DNA from 3 places in the Lysinibacillus sp. NPDC097195 genome. Region 1 is predicted to be linked to each of the others. Evidence: riboswitches for the same ligand, from Rfam matches in the RefSeq annotation. Region 1 holds a riboswitch; each other region holds the start of a gene.
The links. A riboswitch is a leader RNA that binds a small molecule or an ion and turns the genes downstream of it on or off. The one in region 1 is predicted to bind cobalamin.

Region 1 (6,970 bases):
AAACTTTTTACACTGAATCGGCTTGTTGTTCTCTTATGCGATTAATTTTCCCAAACGGTTCTTCTATTCGCGGACGTGCCGCCTTATACCATTGCCAGCAAAGGATAAAAATAATGATTGCGTCAATGACATCTCCACCATAGTACATCATTCCCATATTCTGCTTGCTGGAGTGGCACACCTTCTGGAGGATGAGCATAAATATATTTAGATAATATACCATGTCCAGCTAATGCAAAAATGAAAACAATTGCTCTGTAAAGAAAGGATTTTCTATGGAATACGGAATCAAAATAAATGATTGCTATCGTAAATACATATCCCGCTATAAAGACATGTAAATGGACAAGTACATGCAATAAACTATTACTGTGCATAACGGAATATAAGTTGGTCGAATAGAGTATCCATAATCCCCCAATATTAAGGAAAGTAGCTACTATTGGATGTGTAACGAAACGTAATGGCCAACTTCTCAAAAATTTTGTAAGTCCACGTGCTAAAGGGATACTTAAAGTTCGTAGTACTAGTGTCATCGGTGCAGCGATACAAATAAGTAATGGCGCTAACATGCCTAACAGCAAATGACAAACCATATGTGCTGTGAAATCCATCGTTGCCCGATTTGCCAATGGACCTACAACAGCAAGAAGCGCACAACATATTCCAAAAATAAAACACCCACTCCGATATAGTGGCCAAGTTTTATAATGTTGATTTGTACGAACAACAGCAAGAATATATAGTATTAATAACATACTAAATAATAGTAAAAATAATAGTTGTGAATAATCATTTATTAGACTCACATGCTGAATCCCAGCCATATGATGAACTTCATTATTAACGTTCATTAGCTGTGTCCCCAACATTCTGATGTTTGTTTCTAGTAACGATAACAAGATATATTCCTACTATCAATATAATTGCAGCAATAATATTCCAAATTACATCGTAGGTTACGACATTATCGACATATCTTATCTGATGGATTCGCATTAGTTTATGTTGAATAATGCCGTCATACAATTGGAATCCTCCTGCTCCAATGAATACACCAGCTATCCATCTTTTGAGCCAATAGCCATTTCGACGGCGCAAATCGGCCACTAAAAATAAGCCTGCAATGGTTGCAAACCAACTAAATGCATGAAATAAGCCATCCGAAATTAATCCTATATCAGTTGTCGATTTATCGTAAAAATGATGCCATCGCAAAAGTTGATGAAAAAAAGTTTCATCAATAAAGGCAACTAAACCAATACCAAACAGAAAGCCAGACCAAAAATTACGACTAGCATACGTCTGCTTCGTTTTGAGTCCTGTTCTATTTTTACTATTGTCATGATGGGTTTTCACAGTCTTATCACCCTCTATTTGTTTTCATTATTATTCCCTATTGCATCTTCATTTAATCGACAGAGCCTACCCATACGTCATTGCTATAGTAAAAATACATAATAGAAAAGGCCCTAGGATTATCAATCGCTAGGGTCTTTACTCAATTCATCTTATTAGGTATTGCAATTCGATCAAAATCATTCACTAAAAGGTGCAGCGCTTCCGTCAATTCTTCACCAACCATAGGTAATCCATGACCAGTAATCACTACTTGTGGTTTCAATGCCGCTAACTTGACAACAGATTCTTTGGCAGCTGACCAATCGGTCGTAAAATATTGGGGTGGACCACTTATCTCTTTTTGCTGGGTTAATACTTTATAAAGTGACTCTTGTTTTACTGTAACAAAAGCATCCCCAACAATTAATGTACCGTCTTCCTCTCTAAATAAAGAAATATGGCCAGGTGTATGACCAGGTGTATGAATCCAGCGAAATCCAGGCATATAGGGAACACTACCATCGGCTGGCATTTCATTAATATTTTCACCTAAGTTAATCGCTTCATGTGGAAAAAAAGGGGACATCTTGGCTATCAACCCAGCGCTTACAGCGGGATTGGGTTCAGGATAATGCTCTTTTCCTGTTAAATACGGTAGTTCTAAACTATGTGCATAAACAGGGACATTCCAATGCTTTATTAATTCGATAATACCCCCTACATGATCAAAATGACCGTGAGTTAAAATGATTGCCTTCGGTTTAGAATTAGAACCAAAGCGTTTTTCAACTACTTCTAGAATGTTCTCAGCACTTTTTGGCATGCCAGCATCAATTAACACAAAATCCTGTGTACGTGGACGACCATATAGCACTATATTGACAATTTGAACCGTATACTGGTAGAGATCATCTAATACTTCTATACCAACACCACTTCTCACAGAAGTTGCAGGAATATATTTGTAATCTTCACCGTAGTTTAATTTATTTTCCAAAGCAAAAGCCCTCTTTCCTAATTTTTAACAAAACTTATCTTCTCTTCGAAGCAGTTAAATTACAAGTATAAAAAGACAGTAAAGAGCCAAAATAAATTTTCGTAGTGCTTCACTACTTATGGAGCTGCAGAGAGAAATCGAAGCAGCTTTTTTGCATTTCTGAAAAATGTTAAGTCATCAGCTTTTCCATTATCGCCCAGACTTTATTGTAAGAAGGCGTTTGTTTTAAACCTTTTTGAATTCCACGTTTTACTAAACGAAATCCTCTTGCTTCGAGGTCTGCAATCGCAACATCTAACTCTTTATTATTTTTGCGCTGAATTGGCGGCAACCGAAACACACCATTATGTGCTGATAAACGATTAAACATTTCCTCATCCCCTTTAAATGTAATCAGCTTAGCGTGAGCCCATGACATATTTTTTATTCGCCTAAGCTTCCGGTATATATGTCCAATAAAAAAAGTGTTAGATTGGCTAATGCCAAACTAACACTAAATATAAGTTTACCTATCATTAATCGTTTCCCAATAATCTGCCGACTTTGTTCTACGATAAAATTTATGGAAAGGTTCATTAGGACGTGCATGATTTTGATAGAGCGTAATAATATGCTGAAGAAAACCCTCAATTTTTTGTACTGAAATCCTTTTGGCAAACAGTATACCTGGCTTAGCTTGAGCGCCCATTGGCACAGCGCCTAAGTAAACATCAAAGCTATCCTGTTGATAGACAAGACCTATATCATCATAGACGGCATTGTAGCAAGCAGATGCGCAACCATTTATATTTAATCGTAATCTTGATGGCACAGTTTGTCCCTTGAAATGATGATATAACTGTTCTGTTATGCTGGCTGCTTCCATTTTATCACCATCACAAAAATCACAAGCTTTCATCGCAACAACAGAACCTGCTTCGGCAATATATAACCCCGCTTCTTCAAGTTCCGACATCACGTGCTGAACCGTTTGTGTAGGGACGGACAGCAACATGCTATAGGATGCCGAATATTTCATTGCTCCATTGTCGCCTATAACCTCCGCAATCTTTTGAAGTTGAGCCGCTGTATAATGTTTATTAATAATGCCTGGACTTATGGCAAGTCGTGTATAATCGCCATCCATATTGAGTTTTTCAAATGTACAATCTGGTATATTTGAACGAAATGCATTCATTGTCTACGCTCCTTATGGAAAAGAGCTAGCATTTCGCTAGCTCGTTTATTAAAAGTTTTCAGGATAAAATCCTTTAGCTAATATTTCAATTGCCTCTGCAGCCCGAACTCCTTCCGACGCAGCTGACAATGGTAAAATAACAAAGCGTTCGTTTTTCACAGCAGTTGTTTCTTTTAATGCTGGATCATTTTTTAGGAAATGAATTTTATCTTCTGCTGTTTGTGAACCATAATCAATCACAACAATGACCTCAGGATTACGTTCAACAGTTGCTTCTTTTGAAACCGTAGTCCAGCCTGATTCTATATCGCCAAAAATATTTGTACCACCCGCCACAGTGACAAGTTCATTCATAAAATTTTGTGCTGCTGTAAAGACTTCCTTATCGCCACTGTCATAGACAAGGACGCGTAAATTTTGTTCACTTTGGGGTAATTTTGCCCGGACTGCATCGACATCTGCTGTCATCTGCTGAATCAATGCTTCCCCACGTTCATCCACACGGAAGATTTTTGCGATATTCCGAATATCCGTAAAAATATCATCTAACGTTGGTTTCGTAATACTTGAAGATGTATGTAAATAGGTGTGAATTCCAAGTGCTTCAAGCTCTTCAGGTGTACCCACCCCTTTTTCACTAAAGCCACTTTTCCAGCCTGCGTATAAAAAATCGGCTTCACTATCAATTATTTGTTCCTTTGTTGGATACTGTTCAGCTAGTACTGGTACTTTATCGTATGCTGCCTGTAGTGGTTCGTAAATTTGATCATCCAAATAAGCAGTGCCGACCATTGAATCCTCTAAGCCTAATGCCAACATGATTTCTGTGACATGCTGATTTAAGCTTATCGCCTTTTTTGGTGCTTCTGCATACACTTGTGTCGTATCGTTATTCTCAATCGTTACTTCAGTTGATGCTGTTTGTGCTGGTTCGATGTTTTCTTTTTGTGATGCATTCTGTGCGTCATCTTTCGCACTACACGCCACTAAAATACATAATAAAGCCATTGCAACAACTAGCCACTTGCCATTCCTTTTGATCATGTTTGTTCTCCTTTAAATTAAATTCATTTGTATAGATAGAAATCAATAGACTTCTGTGCTACTAAGTTTACGTTTTTTGCTTGACTAGCTCCTCGCACAAAGAACGGAAAAAACCCCCTTGTTTCCAAGAGGGCGGCATAGTGAAAAACAATGGTTATAAAACCAATCACTATCCCCATCCTCGTGGTTGTTAGTAAATATAATATATTGGCAGGTATCCTGGCTTAGGTTCAACATTTATACGTCTTCCCATAGTTCCACTACAGTGACAATTGTATAAACTCCCCATTTACAGTTGCGGGACAGCATCGGATTCACACCGATTTCCCTTTTAAGCAAATGGCAAAACCATTTGCACCAATATATAGAAGTATGCAGTTCTAAAATTAGCCTAGCAGAAGTTATTTTTGTTTTCAATGACAAAATAAAATCTAAAATGAATAATTATGAATTTTCCACCACTATCTAAACATAAACAACAACTATTTGACATGAAATGTTTTTACCTACTTTCTGTTACAATAAGTCTATAGGAAAAATAGAAATGAGGATTATTTTATGTATAAAACGATTGGTGTACTCGCACATGTCGATGCAGGCAAGACTACCTTTTGTGAGCAATTATTATTCCATACTAATAGTATTCAAACACGAGGAAGAGTGGATCATCAAGATACTTTTTTAGATAATCATGCGATTGAACAAGCGCGCGGCATTACGATCTTTGCTGAACAAGGCCGGATGCAAATTGGCAACGATACATATACAATAATTGATACACCTGGGCACGTCGATTTTTCACCAGAGATGGAGCGGGCAATTCGTGTGATGGACTACGCCATTATTATCGTCAGTGCTGTTGAGGGTGTACAAGGCCATACTGAAACGGTTTGGCAATTATTGCGCCAATACCACGTCCCAACGTTTTTCTTTATTAATAAAATGGATCGTGAAGGTGCAGATGTGGATGCTGTTATGAAGCAACTGCATAAAGAATGTTCGAGCGATATTCTCCTAATAGAAGCTCCACTTACGAATGATTCAGTTCATGGGCATATTGCAGAGTGGTTAGCCGAACGTGATGAACAACTTCTTGATGCCTTTTTAACAGAAACGATCGACGGCCAAATGTGCTTATCAAAGTTGCAAAAGATGATACAACAAGAGCAAGCGTTTCCATGTTTTATTGGTGCAGCATTAAAAGATGTTGGAATAAAAGAGTTTCTTTCACAGCTTCCTCTTCTTACAGAAGTGCATTTTGACAAACAAGCAACATTTCAAGGTGAGGTTTTTAAAATTCGTCATGATGGTACACAGCGCTTAACTTTTATCAAAGCTTTGCAAGGAACATTACATACTCGCCAAGACTTCACATTTGGTGATGTGACAGAAAAAATAACAGAAATTCGTTTATATAATGGGCACCGTTTTGAAACAACACAAAAAGTTCAGGCGGGAGAAATATTTGCCGTCAAAGGGCTAAGTCTAGCAAAAATCGGCGATATTTTAGGTGCTACACAACCCTCTCAACCGTATGAGCTGGTGCCTACGTTACAAGCTAAAGTACAATATGAAGGACAACAGCATATAAAAGAAGTTTTACAAGTATTCCGTTTACTTGAGGCAGAGGAGCCTTCCTTACGCGTTGTTTGGCATGAAAGATTCCAAGAAATCCATGTCCATATCATGGGTGTTATTCAACTTGAAGTATTAACTGAAGTTTTAAAAAATCGCTTTTCTTTTGCCCTTACTTTTGGTGAACCTAAAATATTATATATGGAAACAATTGCTTCGACCGTAACAGGCTATGGTCATTTTGAACCATTAAAGCATTATGCCGAAGTCCATTTATTAATGGAACCCAATAGCCGTGGTACAGGCAATACATTTGTCAATGCATGTCATGCGGATGATTTATCAGTTGGCAACCAACGCCTAATTGAAAAACATCTATTTGAGCGTGACCATCATGGTCTTTTAACAGGCTCCCCCGTTACGGATGTATGCTTTACTCTTTTGACAGGACGTGCGCATATTAAGCATACGGAGGGAGGCGATTTTCGCGAAGCCACTTTCCGTGCATTGCGCCAAGGGCTAGAACAAGCTGAAAATATATTGCTAGAGCCTTATTACCGCTTCAAAATGAAAGCATCAAATGATTATATCGGTCGTATGATGAACGATATCCAGCAAGCTAACGGCACTTTTGATGCGCCAATTTTAACCGAGGATCAAGTAATGTTAACTGGTCGTGTACCTGTTTCAACATTTATGCATTATAGTACTACCTTTGCCGCTTATACAAATGGCAAAGGCTCATTATCATTGCAATTTGATGGCTATAATATATGCCATAATAGTGATGAAGTAATCTCACAAATGCAATACAATAAACAAGCAGATCCTGACTA
Region 2 (6,970 bases), 280 kb from region 1:
CATCACCCAGTTTTTCAATTGTTTTTCCTCCTTACGTAAAATATGGCATTACACTATTTATAACGGATGAAAAATAGAAAAGTTTCATATCATATTCAAAAAAAATTGCAAGTTTTTTAAATAAATATAGTATATATCCTTAAACTTAAAGGTAATTTACCACTTAGATAACAAAACTTGCATCAGTTTTATCAACTCAATGCAAGTTTGTCTAAATATTCAAAATTGTTTGGGTGCCTGGCACTTAAATGGTTGCAATTATTTTTTGTAAGTCTTCCTTAGAGCGAGGCATTGGTAGATTGGCAGGGACTAGCTTTTTTTGTTGCAAAGCTAGCGCTATGTCAAAAACCCAAGGGCGTTCTAGATGGGCTTGTTCCAGTACTTCATTCTGATAGAAAAGGTCAATTGGATCTCCGTTGTAAATAACTTTTCCAGCCTCCATAACAATGATGTGATCTGCCCATTCATAAGCTAACGCAATATCATGTGTCGCTAATAAAAAGGTACGTTGCCCATTTTCTAATTTAGCTAAGTACTGTAAAAACTGTGTAGCATAATAATTATCGAGGCCGGCAGTTGGTTCATCTAGTAGTAACACAGATGGTTCCATTGCAAGTACACCAGCCATCGCCACTCGTTTTTTCTGACCAACACTTAAAAAATGAATAGGCTTATCAAGCAGTGCTTCAATCTCAGTTTGTGCTACGGCCCATGCGATTTTTTCTTCTATTTTTTCTTGCGACCAACCAAGATTTAATGGTCCAAAAGCAACGTCCTGCTTGACGGTGCCGGAAAAAAGTTGATTGTCTGCATCTTGGAAGACGATGCCAACTTGCTGACGTAAGGCAGCTAATGCTTTTCTAGAATAGCCAAGCGTTTTATTACAAAACATAATGCTGCCAGCGGTCGGTTTTAAAATACCATTTAAATGCTGAAATAACGTAGATTTACCCGCACCATTATGACCAAGCAGTGCGATTTTTTTACCTTTTGGAATTTGTAATGAAATATCTGTTAAGGCTTCAGTACCGTCTGCATAGGCATAAGATAAATGCTGAATATCAAAATAAAGCTCTGTCATGAATAAAACCCTCCAAATAAAGTGAGGAATGTAAAAATAACCACAATTCCAATCCAATTTTTCTTGCTATAGCTGACGTTGTTTTGCCAGTAGACGGCGTCACCACCACGTGCTTGCATGGCATTGTTTAACTCGCGGCTCCGTTGAAACATTTCTGCAAATAATGCTGCAATAAGCATGGAAATCGACCGTAGCCATTGCATCGGTGATTGATAGCCGAGTCGAGCCTGTTGGGCAAGATGAATTTTTTGCATACTATTTAAAAAGATAAAGATAAATCGATAGGTGAGCTCTGCTAGTTCAACAAATAAAGCAGGCAGATGCCATTGTCGCAAGACGAAACAAATAGATTGCACTGACGTCGTTAAAATTAAAAAATATAAACAGCCGATACTGCCTAGCACAGTGAATAATAATTGCTGAGCTGTAAGTATGCTCTCATTACCGATAAAAATAGTCCACTGACTGACCGTTAATGCCCAAAAATAGGGAGGGAGAGCACTTGTATTTGGGGCTATGGAAATGACAATCGAGAGTAAACTTGATAGCAGAAAAAATGCAGGCAACAACAGTAGTTTTACATAATATTGCCAAGGGATTTTAGCGCCTAAAATGATAAAAGCACTCATTACAATAAATGCAATGAGTGAAATAAGTTCATCTCTTATGATTAAAGACAACAGCAGTAACCCTAAGGAAAATGTCATTTTTTCTAATGGATGTACAGACGCTAGTTTATTAATATAAGCATACTTATCAATAAGTAACATACTTTAACCCTCTTTATGCTTGCCGCGCATATAGCCTACGAAATAGCCAATAAAGCCAGCGCCAATCGCAGCTTGTAAGACGAATAATAAACTTTCAATCTCACCACTAGGTGGTTCCCACAAACTTTCAAACCATGGTTCATAGTCTGCATTTATTTCACCGATAGCTGCTTCAGCTTCTCCGTCTGCTCCACCAAATTCAGCACCTTTTTGAATAAAAAGAGGGATGATTGCTAACAGTACAACAATCCCAAGGAGCAATAAATTTTTTTTCATATTAATGTGCCTCCTTTGCTGACAATACACGTAAAGCTTTTAATTCGCTGACATTGTATTTTTTTAAGAAATTCATGACAATGACGGTTAAAATACCTTCACTAATGGCTAATGGAATTTGTGTTAGCGCGAAAATCCCTGCGAATTTAGTGAATGAAGCCATAAAGCCTCCTACTTCAGAAGGGAATGCTAGTGCTAATTGAACTGAAGTGACAACGTATGTACCTAAGTCCCCGAGCATCGCAGCAAAAAAGACAGCAAGTGAGAACGATAGGCCAATTTTTTGCGAACCTTTAAAGACGTAATAAGCGATAATCGGTCCTACAATCGCCATGGAGAAAGCATTTGCCCCTAAAGTTGTAATACCTCCATGCGCTAAAAGTAATGATTGGAACAATAAGACGATCGTACCGATGACACTCATCGCTAATGGTCCGAAAAGCACTGTCCCAAGTCCAACCCCGGTTGGATGTGAACAACTTCCGGTAACAGAAGGTATTTTTAAGGCAGATAAGACAAATGCAAATGCGCCTGATAATCCTAGGATCATTTTCGTTTCGGGATTTTCATCAATTGTTTTACGAATCGAACGCAATCCTAAAATGATGAATGGGATGGAAATGATCCACCAAAAAATCGCCCATTCTATCGGTAAAAATCCTTCCATAATATGCATAGCAAATGCGCGCTTTGGTACTAGTAAACATGCTAGTAAGAAATAACTAAGTTTCCAAAAAGATAATTTCACAATCTCTCCTCCTTAACAATTCCCATTGATTGTAGCGTGCGCAATAAAAAAAGCACTTCTCCAGTGTGGAAAAAGTGCATAGCTGAAAAAGCAAATCGATTTGTCATTTGCCAAGCCGCACACCTATCCTCGTAGGTTGAAACGATCACGTTTTTTTCGGCAGGTCTCCTGGCTTTAGTTCATCATTTTATAGGGTCTTCCCATCCTTTGGACAGTGACATTTTCTATAAAACTCCCTAGTACAGTGGCGGGACCGCGCCGGACTTGAACCGGCTTCCCTTTTAAGCGAAATGGCTACACTTCGCACCGAAAAAAGATGAAGTTGTGAGTTTTCACGACAAAGTGTAACATGTTTTTCCAGTCATTCGCTATCCTTTTTTTGTGAAAAATATTTTTACTTATAGAAAATTAAGATAAATGTAAGAGAATAGCGAGCAATTTCAACGGAATATTTGTTGAAATTTTATTAAAAATCTAATAAATGAAAAAGAACTGTTGAAAAGTATAAAAATAATAGGCTATGATAGAAATAGTTTTCCAATCATTTTATAAACTTTTATGTAAAAATTTCATATAGAAACATCATTAAGTGCTCGAAATAGTTCGAGATAATAGGGAAATCGGTGCAAATCCGGTACAGCCCCCGCTACTGTAATAGCTGATGAAATCGCAATGCCACTAAGAAACTGGGAAGGCGCGAAAGTAAAAGGAAGCTTAAGTCAGGAAACCTGCTTAGTTGATGGCATGCAAACTTTTCGGAGGGAGAAGTGGAGCGAGAACGGATATATGTTTATTCGTTTTATTTGGCTTCTACAAAACCTTTACTCTTCGACATTGAGTAAAGGTTTTTTCTTTTTCCAGTAAGTCAATAAGGGGAGAAAAACAATGACAACTTGGAATTTAGAGGGAATGAAAACCCATCTTTTTATTTGTAATGGTAGTAGTTGTATGAAAAAAGAGGCGGAGGAAATTACGTTAGCCATACGTGATGAAATCGAGAAATTATCACTCGATAAAGAAATACATACGACGAGAACACGTTGTAATGGCAGATGTAAAGATGCTTGTGTCGTTATAGCCTATCCACAAGGCAATTGGTATCGTGTGCCAACAGTAGAACACGGTAGGACACTCGTGCAAGATTTAAATCATGATTCTTTACATAGTGAGCATGTTTTTACATTGACGGAAGGTACGCTGAAACGAACACCACAAACAACAGCGATTAAAGGCATCGATAAGGTGAAAGAGGGGTAACAAATGGCGCAAAAAGGAAAGATTTTTGTTGTAGGTTTTGGACCTGGAGATTTTAAACACATTACGACACGAGCTGTAGAGGCATTGCAACAAAGTGAATTTATTATCGGCTATAAAACGTATGTTGAGCTTATTCAAGATTTAGTCAGTGCAAAGTCTATTGTAAGTACCGGTATGACCGAAGAAGTATCACGCGCTCAGGAAGCGGTTCGTCAAGCCGAGGCTGGCAATATCGTTGCGGTTATTTCAAGTGGAGACTCGGGCGTATATGGTATGGCTGGACTGGTCTATGAAGTACTCATTGAGCTTGGTTGGACGGAGGCCTCTGGGGTTGAAGTCGAAATCGTACCTGGTATTTCAGCTATTAATTCATGTGCAAGTTTACTAGGTGCCCCGATTATGCATGATTCGTGCACCATTAGTTTAAGTGACCATTTAACACCTTGGAATTTAATTGCTAAGCGTGTGGAAGCGGCGGCGATGGCCGATTTTGTTATTGCCTTATACAATCCGAAAAGCGGTCGCCGGACACGTCAAATTGTTGAAGCGCAACGAATTTTGCTTGAATATCGTTCGCCGGATACACCTGTAGGACTTGTGAAAAGTGCCTATCGAGATCGTCAGGAAATTACGATGACGACATTAGCAGAAATGCTCGACCACGATATCGGCATGTTAACGACGGTTATTATTGGTAATTCATCGACATTTTTCTATGACAATAAGATGATTACCCCGCGAGGCTATCAGCGTAAATATACGCTTGGAGAGGAAAAACAGCCTTTACGTCCACATCAGCGTTTAAAAGAAGAAAATGAACCGTGGGCGATGAATCAAGAAACAGGTACAGCACGCCATGACTTCGCTGCAGATCCAAATGCAGGACGCATTAAGAGCAGTATCGCGATTAACCCTGTAGCAGAAGCGAAAAAAACATCGTTAGAAATGGCAGCAACGGCACTTGCGATGGTAAAAGGGACAACTGATACAAAACCAACACCCAAATTGGTTCAACAAAAGATAGAGTCTATTTTTGAACTAGCTGTTAGTCCTGGGGTGGCAAATAAATTTTTCACGCCACAACAAATGATGACATTAGCTGAAGTTGTAGGGGAAGAAGGGACGATGGAATATACACCAGACCATCAAATTCATTTGAAAATTCCAACGACAGACCCTGAGACTATTACAGAAAAATTAACTGCAGTCGGTTTTTTACTCGCACCGATTGGCGATGTACTGTCATTAAAAGCTTGTGATTTCTGTTACGGGGAGAAGGCTGATTCTATTCCATATGCTGAGGAAATTCAAGAAAAGCTTGGTGGCTTGTCGTTGCCGAAAACTTTAAATATTGGCTTTAATGGCTGCGGCATGGCTTGTTATCGTGCAGTATTTGACGATATCGGTATAGTCTATCGAAAAAGTAAATTTGATGTTTTTATCGGTGCAAAACCAGTAGGACGCACAGCTCATGCCGCACAGCCTGTTGTTGAGGGGCTAGAGCCTGAGCTATTAATTCCGCTTCTTACAGACATTATTGAGGAATATAAGGCTAATGCTCACCCAAATGAGCGCTTGTTTAAATATTTCAAACGGGTGAAAAAAATATTGCATTTTACGTATCAAGATATGTCATCAAAAATAAAAGTAGAGCCAGCTCCGTGCGGCGACTAGTGAGGAGAAAAGTAATGAAAGCAATTTTATTTATTGGCCATGGTAGCCGTTTAGCAGCAGGAAATGATGAGGTACGCACGTTTATACAACAATTGACGCCTTCAATTGATGACAACTTTATTGTAGAAACATGTTTTTTAGAGTTTGAGGCACCAAACATTCCTTCTGGAATTGATGCATGTATCCAGCGTGGGGCTACAGAGGTGTATGCTGTGCCGATTATTTTATTGCAGGCAGGCCATTCAAAAATTCATATTCCTGCAGCAATTGATGCCGCTCGCCTCAAATATCCAAACGTATCGTTTACTTACGGTCGACCTTTGGGTGTACATGAAGAAGTGTTAAATATTTTAACAGAGCGTTTATCTGGAACTGGCTTGAATATTAAAGAAAAACATGAAGATACAGCGATTTTATTTATTGGACGTGGCGGCAGTGATGCGGATGCGAATAGTGACTTTTATAAAATCGGACGTTTATTATGGGAGCAATTAGATGTCCTGTCAGTTGAGTGTGCATTTATGGGTGTAACGAATCCTACAGTAGATGAAGGAATCGAACGCTGTTATCGTCTTGGTGCGAAAAAAATCATTATGTTGCCGTATTTCTTATTTACAGGCATTTTAATGGAGCGGATGGAAGGTATGCAAAAGCACTTTGCCGCGACATATGCTGATTTAGACATCCAATTGGCAGATTACTTTGGCTACCACCCAAAATTAAAAACGGTGTTACTAGATCGTATGGAAGAAGCTATTGCAGGAGATGTGAAAATGAATTGTGATACATGCCAATATCGTATTAACGCATCAGCATTTGTGGAGCACCACCATGACCACGACCACGACCATGGTCACCACCACCATGATCACGATCATCACCACCATGATCACGATCATCATCACCATCATCACCATCATCACCACGACCATGCACATGACCACCATCATGACGAGGAGTTAGTAAAATGATTTTTATGTTAGCGGGTACGAGTGATGCAAGGAATCTTGCGCTAGAATTGCAGTCAGCAGGCTATGCTATTACGGCAACCGTTGTAACAGAATCTGCCGCTTCAAGCCTTGCAGAGGTAGGGCTGCCACATTTAGTTGGCCGACTTACTGCTGAGGAAATGGCAGCAATACTTACGGAACGTGGTTACCGCTT
Region 3 (6,970 bases), 140 kb from region 1:
ACATCAAAGACAATGGCTACAACAATTTCTGCAAGAAAATGGATGTCAGGTAACAAATAGTGTTACGAATTATGTTTGTTTTTCATTGCCAAACAATCAACAAGCAGATGCATTTTTTAGCTATTGCTTAGCGGAGGGCATCGTCTTACGGCATACAAAAAACTTTATGGGCTTAAATGGTGAGTGGTTCCGCATCGGGATAAAAGATGTAGCGGCCATGACCTATTTACAAAATTGTTTACAGGTATGGTTTAAAGCAAATAAGGGGTGAGGAATGTGACAACTTTTTATCTAGTTCGACATGGGGAAACTGTATGGAATAAAGAGCAGCGATTGCAAGGGTGGTTGGACTCGCCTTTGTCAGAAAACGGCATTTTGCATGCCCGAAAACTTGCAGAACAATTAAAAACGATTCCGTTTACTGTCGCTTATAGTAGCTCAAGTGGTCGTGCACAAGAAACGTTGCGCTATTTGACAGCTGGTCGTCAACTTGCCATGCATTATGAAGATGATTTACGTGAAATTTATCTAGGTGAATGGCAAGGTAAAACGGTTGAAGAAATAGTGGCGACAAATCGCTTGGACTATGAACTGTATACGGATTATCCAGCACAATTTATTGCCACGCATACCGAAAGTTTTGGTGCCGTAACAGAGCGGGCGATGTACACGTTAAAAAATATTGCTCAAATGTATCCACATGAGCATGTGTTAATCGTGTCTCATGCGGTAACAATTAAATGCATACTAAATGCCATATTAGGACGTGGCATCGATCAGCTTTGGACAGCACCATTTATCCATGGAACAAGTGTGACTATTATAGAGCGACTAGATGAAAATTGGCACGTCAAAGAAATTGGCAGCACGCCACATTTATTATAGAGGGGTGATAATCGTGCCGCTAATTTTTATTACTGGTGGTGTCCGTAGCGGTAAGTCTCACTTTGCTGAAAAAGCAGCTGTTAAGCACTATCAATACAATCAATTTCAGGGTAAGCGATTAGTTTATATCGCTTCTGGTGTTGCAACGGATGATGAGATGGCAAGACGTATCGAGCGCCACCAGACTGATCGACAAAAACAACAGATTGCCTGGCACACAATCGAAGCACCCTATCAAATTCAGCATGCCTTTGAAAAGGTTGAAGATGGTGATGTGGTCCTTTGGGATTGTGTGACGACGTGGCTGACGAATGCGTTTTATGAAGGGTTTGACAGTGGAACACCGTGTGTGGAAAAGCCAGGTTGTCTTGAGCAAAAGCTACAAATCATGAAAAGTTCAGTACAGACGTTACTTGACAAAAAGGTGACGCTTTTTGTTGTTTCTAACGAACTATTCGATGAACCGCCTTACGACAATGATGAAGTCGAATTGTATCGACAAATGCTCGGTCAATTACATCAATGGTTGGTTTCAGTTGCTGAAGAGGCATACGAAATAAATTATGGTATCGTAAAGAAGTGGAAATAAAATTAATAGGAAGAGGGCAAGGCGATGAAAACTATATGGCATAGCGTATTACTCGCATTTCAATTTTTTACAGTTTTGCCTGTACATAAGGAAATTCCATTATCCAAAAGTACGATTACTGGGATGTTCGCTTTTTTGCCATGGGTAGGGGCATTGATGGGAGCAATTGTTGCTGGCTCTATTTATAGTTTAACGACCTGGACAGCAAGCAGTGAAATTTTATTAACATTTGTCATTGTAGGGTTATTTGCGTTATTTACAGGGGGCTTGCATCTGGACGGATTTATCGATATGGGAGATGCTTATTTTTCCTATCGGGATCGTGAAAAGCGTCTTGAAATTTTGGACGATCCTCGTGTAGGGGCGTTTGGCGTCATGTCTGTATTATTTTTAGTATTAGGGAAATTTGTTGTGCTACATGAGCTTATAGTGCAGGACAAGTTCGCCTTATGGATGCTTGTTTTTATCCCTTTACTGACACGAGTAGGGATGAGTTTTTATTTTTTATCGTTAAAGTGCTCAAAAGAAAAAGGACTTGCTTATTTTTTTAAGACGCAACTAAACCACCGTACATTGACTTGCTTTATGCTGATGACGCTTGTACTTGCTTATTGCACTGTATTGGTTGTGACCGGTCTGTCAATTTTACCTGTTGTATTAATGGCTGTTTTAATCGTCGCGTTTATTTTATTTCGTCAGTTTACATTGCGTAATTTTGGCGGTGTATCAGGAGATTTACTCGGAGCATCAATTGAAGGAATGGAGGTTGTGCTATGGCTGACATTGTTACTGTGCGCTTAATGAGACATGCACCAACGCAAGAAAACATGGAAAAGCGTTATATTGGCTGGACAGATTCTCCATTAGCACAAATAGTATCACTGCCTATTGTCGATCTTGCTGTCAAGAAAGTTTACGGTAGTGATTTACGACGCTGTCAACAAACAGCGAGTTGTTATTTTCCACATGCTCGCTATATGGCTGATGCTAGATTTCGAGAGACTAATTTCGGTGACTTTGAATGTAAAACATATGACGAATTAAAAACGGACGAGCGCTACTGTAAATGGCTAGATGACCCACTAAACACATCTCCACCAAATGGAGAGCGCTTCGATTTGTTTTGCCAGCGTGTAGTAACAGGTTTTTTAGCATTACCAAAAGAGGAAGACGATTATTATCTTGTTGTGCATGGAGGTGTCGTGCGTGCATTGCTTGTCGCTTTTGCACCACAGCAAAAGCCTTTCTGGTCGTATCAAGTACCGCATGATAGGATGTTTACGTTAACATTTTCCAAAGCGGCTTGGAAGGAGGGAGCAAGATGCATGTCTTTATCGGAGGAGCCTATAACGGAAAAAACGCCTATGTAACGCAATTGCTGGCGGAGCAGGATGTGGCAATATTGGATGGCATATTGCCAGATGTTGTTCCTGACTGTGATGCCCTTATTATTAAAAACTTAGAACAATGGCTGATAACGCATAATCTTGAGGACGATGAAATGCTTGTTCAGCAAATTTTGGAAAGACTGAAAACGTTTGAGGAAACATGTCCATTGTATATTATTGTTACTGATATGGGGCGCGGTGTTGTGCCAATGGAAAAACAAGCACGACTGTTGCGTGACACTTGTGGTCGCTTGTACCAAGCGTTATTTGCCCAAGCACAGCGAGTCGATCGTATTTGGTATGGCATCGCTGAACGCATCAAATGATGTTGTATGTGACGTTTTGTCATTCAGGCATGGGCTTTCATTATTTCTAGAAAAGAGGGAATGGAATGAATCGACAAAAATTAATGACTATAACTTTAACTGCCATGGTTGCAGCGATTTGCGCCATCGGAGCAGTAATTAAAATCCCGTCATTTGTATCGACGGCTGCCCTGGACTCAGCACCGGCATTTATCGGCGTAGTATTTTTATCACCTGTGTTAGCGGGCGTAGCAGGGCTAATCGGGCATTTTATTACAGCATTAACAGCTGGATTTCCTTATGGACCTTTGCATATTATTATTGCAGTTGAAATGTTTATGGTCGTATGGCTATTTGGTGTTATGCATAAAAAAGGGATGCATTTTTTGAAATGGCCCGTAGCACTTGTCTTAAATGGTATAATCGCACCACTGCCATTTTATTTTATCATTAGTCCAGCTTTTTTCTGGGCATCCTTGCCGGGTATTTTCATGGCAACGGTCATTAACCTTCTAATTGTGGCAGTTGTTATACCCGTGCTGTCAAAAGTGTTTGTTCGTAAGGCAGGTCGAGCGAATTGAGGAATGCCGTAAAAATAGGACACTTAATTGCTACTACAGACAATGCGGCAGCAATTGGTGAGAAGCCACAAGATGTCGTCTGTGCATCAGATACTTTAACCGCTTATTTAACAGCGCGTGTTACTTTTTTAGAACAGCTTGCAGCAAATGCCATACCGAGTCACATCATACTTGCTAATTTTTCAGGAGATGCAGCATGGTCGCGCTATATCGCAGGACTTGAGCAAGTTTTTGATGAAGTAGGGATGGATTGTCCACCTATAACAGGAAGTTCAGAATCCAATATGCCGACTCTGCAATCGGGCTTATCGGTGACAATGTTAGGCGAAATCCAACAAAGGGCATCATTTGAACGTGGAAAACTAAGTTGGTACACATATGGTGTGCCACTCGTTGGCCAAGAAGTGCTTGAACAGGCTGAAGATGTCGCCCAACTTCAGCCCATTTATCATGCATGGCGTGAGGAAATTGTCCAACAAGTGTGGCCGGTAGGATCGCAAGGACTGCAAGCTGAATTTTCACGACTTTTTGGTCAGCAACCACTTAAAAGTTCGTTGGATATGGCAAAATCTGCAGGACCTTGTGCCGTTATTTTACTCGGAATTGATCCACAGAAAGAGCAATTAGCACAAAAAATTTTTACTCGAAATTTTGAGAAACTGTGTAAAACTGCATTGGAATAGGGCTTGCTTCGAGCAAAAGTAAGATTTTTAAAATTGCAAGGGACAAAACACCTATTGAAACGAGAAACACAATATGTTAGATTAATTGAGAGATTGAAACACAATATATAGTATGTTGGACAAGCGGTACCAGTATGGTTTAAAAGGGAATTCGGAAATAGAGACATCTAAAGCCGAAGCTGTCCCCGCAACTGTAAATGCTGACAAATAATGAACATGCCACTGTGAAAAAACGGGAAGGCCATTATTTGAGTGAAGCATGAGCCAGGAGACCTGCCGAGTTGTTCAAGACAGCAACACATCTTCGGGGATTGAGAAGTGGAAGCGAGAGATTTGTCCACTTTGATGTGTACATATCCTTCATTTCCATTTCCAATTTTACAGCGATTACGCAACCGAACTATGGTGTGTAATCGCTTTTTTGATGTGTTGGCTGTTGAGAAAGGGAGAGAATGTAAAGATGACAATACAAATTGAACAGCACATGGCTAAGTTGAAGAAAAGTTACACGGAGGATGAGCTTGAAAGCTTTGTAAGATTATCGGATCGTTGGCTACGTAAAAATGAAGAGGCTACGTTTGAAGCTTGGGCGGATGCGATGATTTTACAAACACTTAGTCTAATCGATGAAGAAGAGCCCTATTGGACATTTGTCGCTGCACAAATTTACTTAGAAAAATTATATAGTCAATTTGCTACAAACCGTGGTGTTGCAAAGGAAGACGTTTATAAAGTCTTTCCGGAGCAGCTTGCACGCTATACAGAGGCAGGTCTTTATCATGCATGTTTAACGACAAAGTATAGTGAACAAGAGCTAGCGGAACTTGCATCCTATCTTGAACAGAGCCGTGATGAGCTATTTACATACATCGGTTTAAAAACATTAATGGATCGCTATGTTGTCCGTGATTATACGAAAACACCAGTGGAATTACCGCAGGAGCGTTGGATGGTCATTGCCATGACATTGATGCAAGATGAAACGGAAAATCGCTTAGAAAAAGTCCGTGAATCGTATTGGGCAATGAGTAATTTATATATGACAGTGGCGACACCGACATTATCTAATGCTGGAAAAACGCATGGTCAACTTTCAAGTTGCTTTATTGATACTGTGGATGATAGTTTACAAAGTATTTATGATACAAACACAGATGTTGCAACATTATCAAAATATGGTGGCGGTATTGGCGTGTATATGGGGAAAATCCGTAGTCGTGGCTCTTCTATTAAAGGCTTTAAAGGCGCGTCAAGTGGTGTGCTACCATGGATCAAACAACTTAATAATACAGCTGTTTCGGTGGATCAGCTTGGTCAACGTCAAGGGGCTATCGCCGTGTATTTAGATGTTTGGCATAAGGATGTCTTTACCTTTTTAGATTTGCGTTTAAATAATGGAGACGAGCGCTTACGTGCCCATGACATTTTCACCGGATTATGTTTACCAGATATCTTTATGGAAGCGGTCGAAGCTCGTGAAGATTGGCATTTATTTGATCCTCATGAAGTGCGTGAAGTGATGGGCTTCTCACTGGAGGATTATTATGATGAACAAAAAGGGCAAGGCTCTTTCCGTGAAAAATATGCAGCATGTATTGCCAATCCTTTATTAAGTCGGGAAGTCGTACCTGCGATTGATATTATGAAACGTATTATGCGCTCTCAACTTGAAACAGGTGTACCGTTCATGTTTTACCGTGATGAAGTGAACCGCATGAACCCTAATAAGCACGAAGGCATAATTTATAGTTCTAATTTATGTACTGAAATTTTCCAAAACATGTCGCCAACGCAATTTGAATCGATTACGTTAGAAGATGATGTTATTGTCACGCGTCGTAAACCGGGAGACTTTGTTGTCTGTAATTTATCGTCTGTCAATTTAGGTAAGGCAGTACCTGCTGACGTATTAGAGCGTTTAATACCGATTCAAGTACGCATGTTAGATAATGTCATTGCCTTAAACACCATTCCAGTAAAGCAAGCAGAGCGCACAAATACCCGCTACCGCGGTATTGGACTTGGCACGTTTGGCTGGCATCATTTACTAGCTTTGAAAGAAATTCAGTGGGAGTCGGATGAGGCCGTGGATTTTGCCGATAAATTATACGAGCAAATTGCTTATTTAACGATACGAGCATCAAATGACCTTGCGCGTGAAAAAGGGGCTTACCCACTATTCGAGGGCTCCGATTGGCAAACAGGAGCATATTTTGACAAGCGTAGCTATCACAGTGAACAGTGGCAAGCATTGCGCGCGGATGTTGCAAGCTATGGGATGCGCAATGGCTATGTGATGGCTGTAGCACCGAATTCATCGACATCTATTTTAGCAGGCAGTACAGCAACAATTGATCCGATATTCCAAAAAAGTTATTCGGAAGAGAAGAAGGATTACAAAATTCCAGTTACAGTACCGGATTTATCACCCGTGACGACTTGGTATTATAAGTCTGCGTACTTTATCGATCAAAACTGGACAATAAAACAAAATGCAGCACGTGCTCGTCATATCGACCAAGGGATTTCGCTAAATTTA

Region 2: another riboswitch for cobalamin. It lies ahead of ACIQXI_RS03705 ((2Fe-2S) ferredoxin domain-containing protein); the one in region 1 lies ahead of ACIQXI_RS05275 (ABC transporter substrate-binding protein).
Region 3: another riboswitch for cobalamin. It lies ahead of ACIQXI_RS04460 (ribonucleoside-diphosphate reductase subunit alpha); the one in region 1 lies ahead of ACIQXI_RS05275 (ABC transporter substrate-binding protein).

What each region holds. Positions count from the first base shown of each region.
Region 1 is NZ_JBIWDP010000001.1:1,015,969-1,022,938, reverse strand. Features, by position in the region: partial or broken gene ACIQXI_RS05300 (cytochrome c oxidase assembly protein) at 8-854, opposite strand; gene ACIQXI_RS05295 (DUF2243 domain-containing protein) at 844-1,359, opposite strand; gene ACIQXI_RS05290 (MBL fold metallo-hydrolase) at 1,502-2,338, opposite strand; gene ACIQXI_RS05285 (hypothetical protein) at 2,508-2,756, opposite strand; gene ACIQXI_RS05280 (precorrin-3B methylase) at 2,844-3,515, opposite strand; gene ACIQXI_RS05275 (ABC transporter substrate-binding protein) at 3,564-4,559, opposite strand; cobalamin riboswitch at 4,752-4,936, opposite strand; gene ACIQXI_RS05270 (GTP-binding protein) at 5,118-6,970, shown strand, end outside.
Region 2 is NZ_JBIWDP010000001.1:731,012-737,981, forward strand. Features, by position in the region: gene ACIQXI_RS03680 (S8 family peptidase) at 1-18, opposite strand, end outside; gene ACIQXI_RS03685 (energy-coupling factor ABC transporter ATP-binding protein) at 245-1,081, opposite strand; gene cbiQ (cobalt ECF transporter T component CbiQ) at 1,078-1,851, opposite strand; gene ACIQXI_RS03695 (energy-coupling factor ABC transporter substrate-binding protein) at 1,855-2,127, opposite strand; gene ACIQXI_RS03700 (energy-coupling factor ABC transporter permease) at 2,129-2,875, opposite strand; cobalamin riboswitch at 3,017-3,201, opposite strand; cobalamin riboswitch at 3,447-3,625, shown strand; gene ACIQXI_RS03705 ((2Fe-2S) ferredoxin domain-containing protein) at 3,761-4,132, shown strand; gene cobJ (precorrin-3B C(17)-methyltransferase) at 4,136-5,806, shown strand; gene ACIQXI_RS03715 (sirohydrochlorin chelatase) at 5,821-6,777, shown strand; gene cobK (precorrin-6A reductase) at 6,774-6,970, shown strand, end outside.
Region 3 is NZ_JBIWDP010000001.1:876,922-883,891, forward strand. Features, by position in the region: gene ACIQXI_RS04420 (pyridoxal phosphate-dependent aminotransferase) at 1-271, shown strand, start outside; gene ACIQXI_RS04425 (histidine phosphatase family protein) at 277-885, shown strand; gene ACIQXI_RS04430 (bifunctional adenosylcobinamide kinase/adenosylcobinamide-phosphate guanylyltransferase) at 899-1,474, shown strand; gene cobS (adenosylcobinamide-GDP ribazoletransferase) at 1,499-2,275, shown strand; gene ACIQXI_RS04440 (histidine phosphatase family protein) at 2,248-2,844, shown strand; gene ACIQXI_RS04445 (bifunctional adenosylcobinamide kinase/adenosylcobinamide-phosphate guanylyltransferase) at 2,796-3,188, shown strand; gene ACIQXI_RS04450 (ECF transporter S component) at 3,254-3,748, shown strand; gene ACIQXI_RS04455 (hypothetical protein) at 3,745-4,431, shown strand; cobalamin riboswitch at 4,539-4,727, shown strand; gene ACIQXI_RS04460 (ribonucleoside-diphosphate reductase subunit alpha) at 4,892-6,970, shown strand, end outside.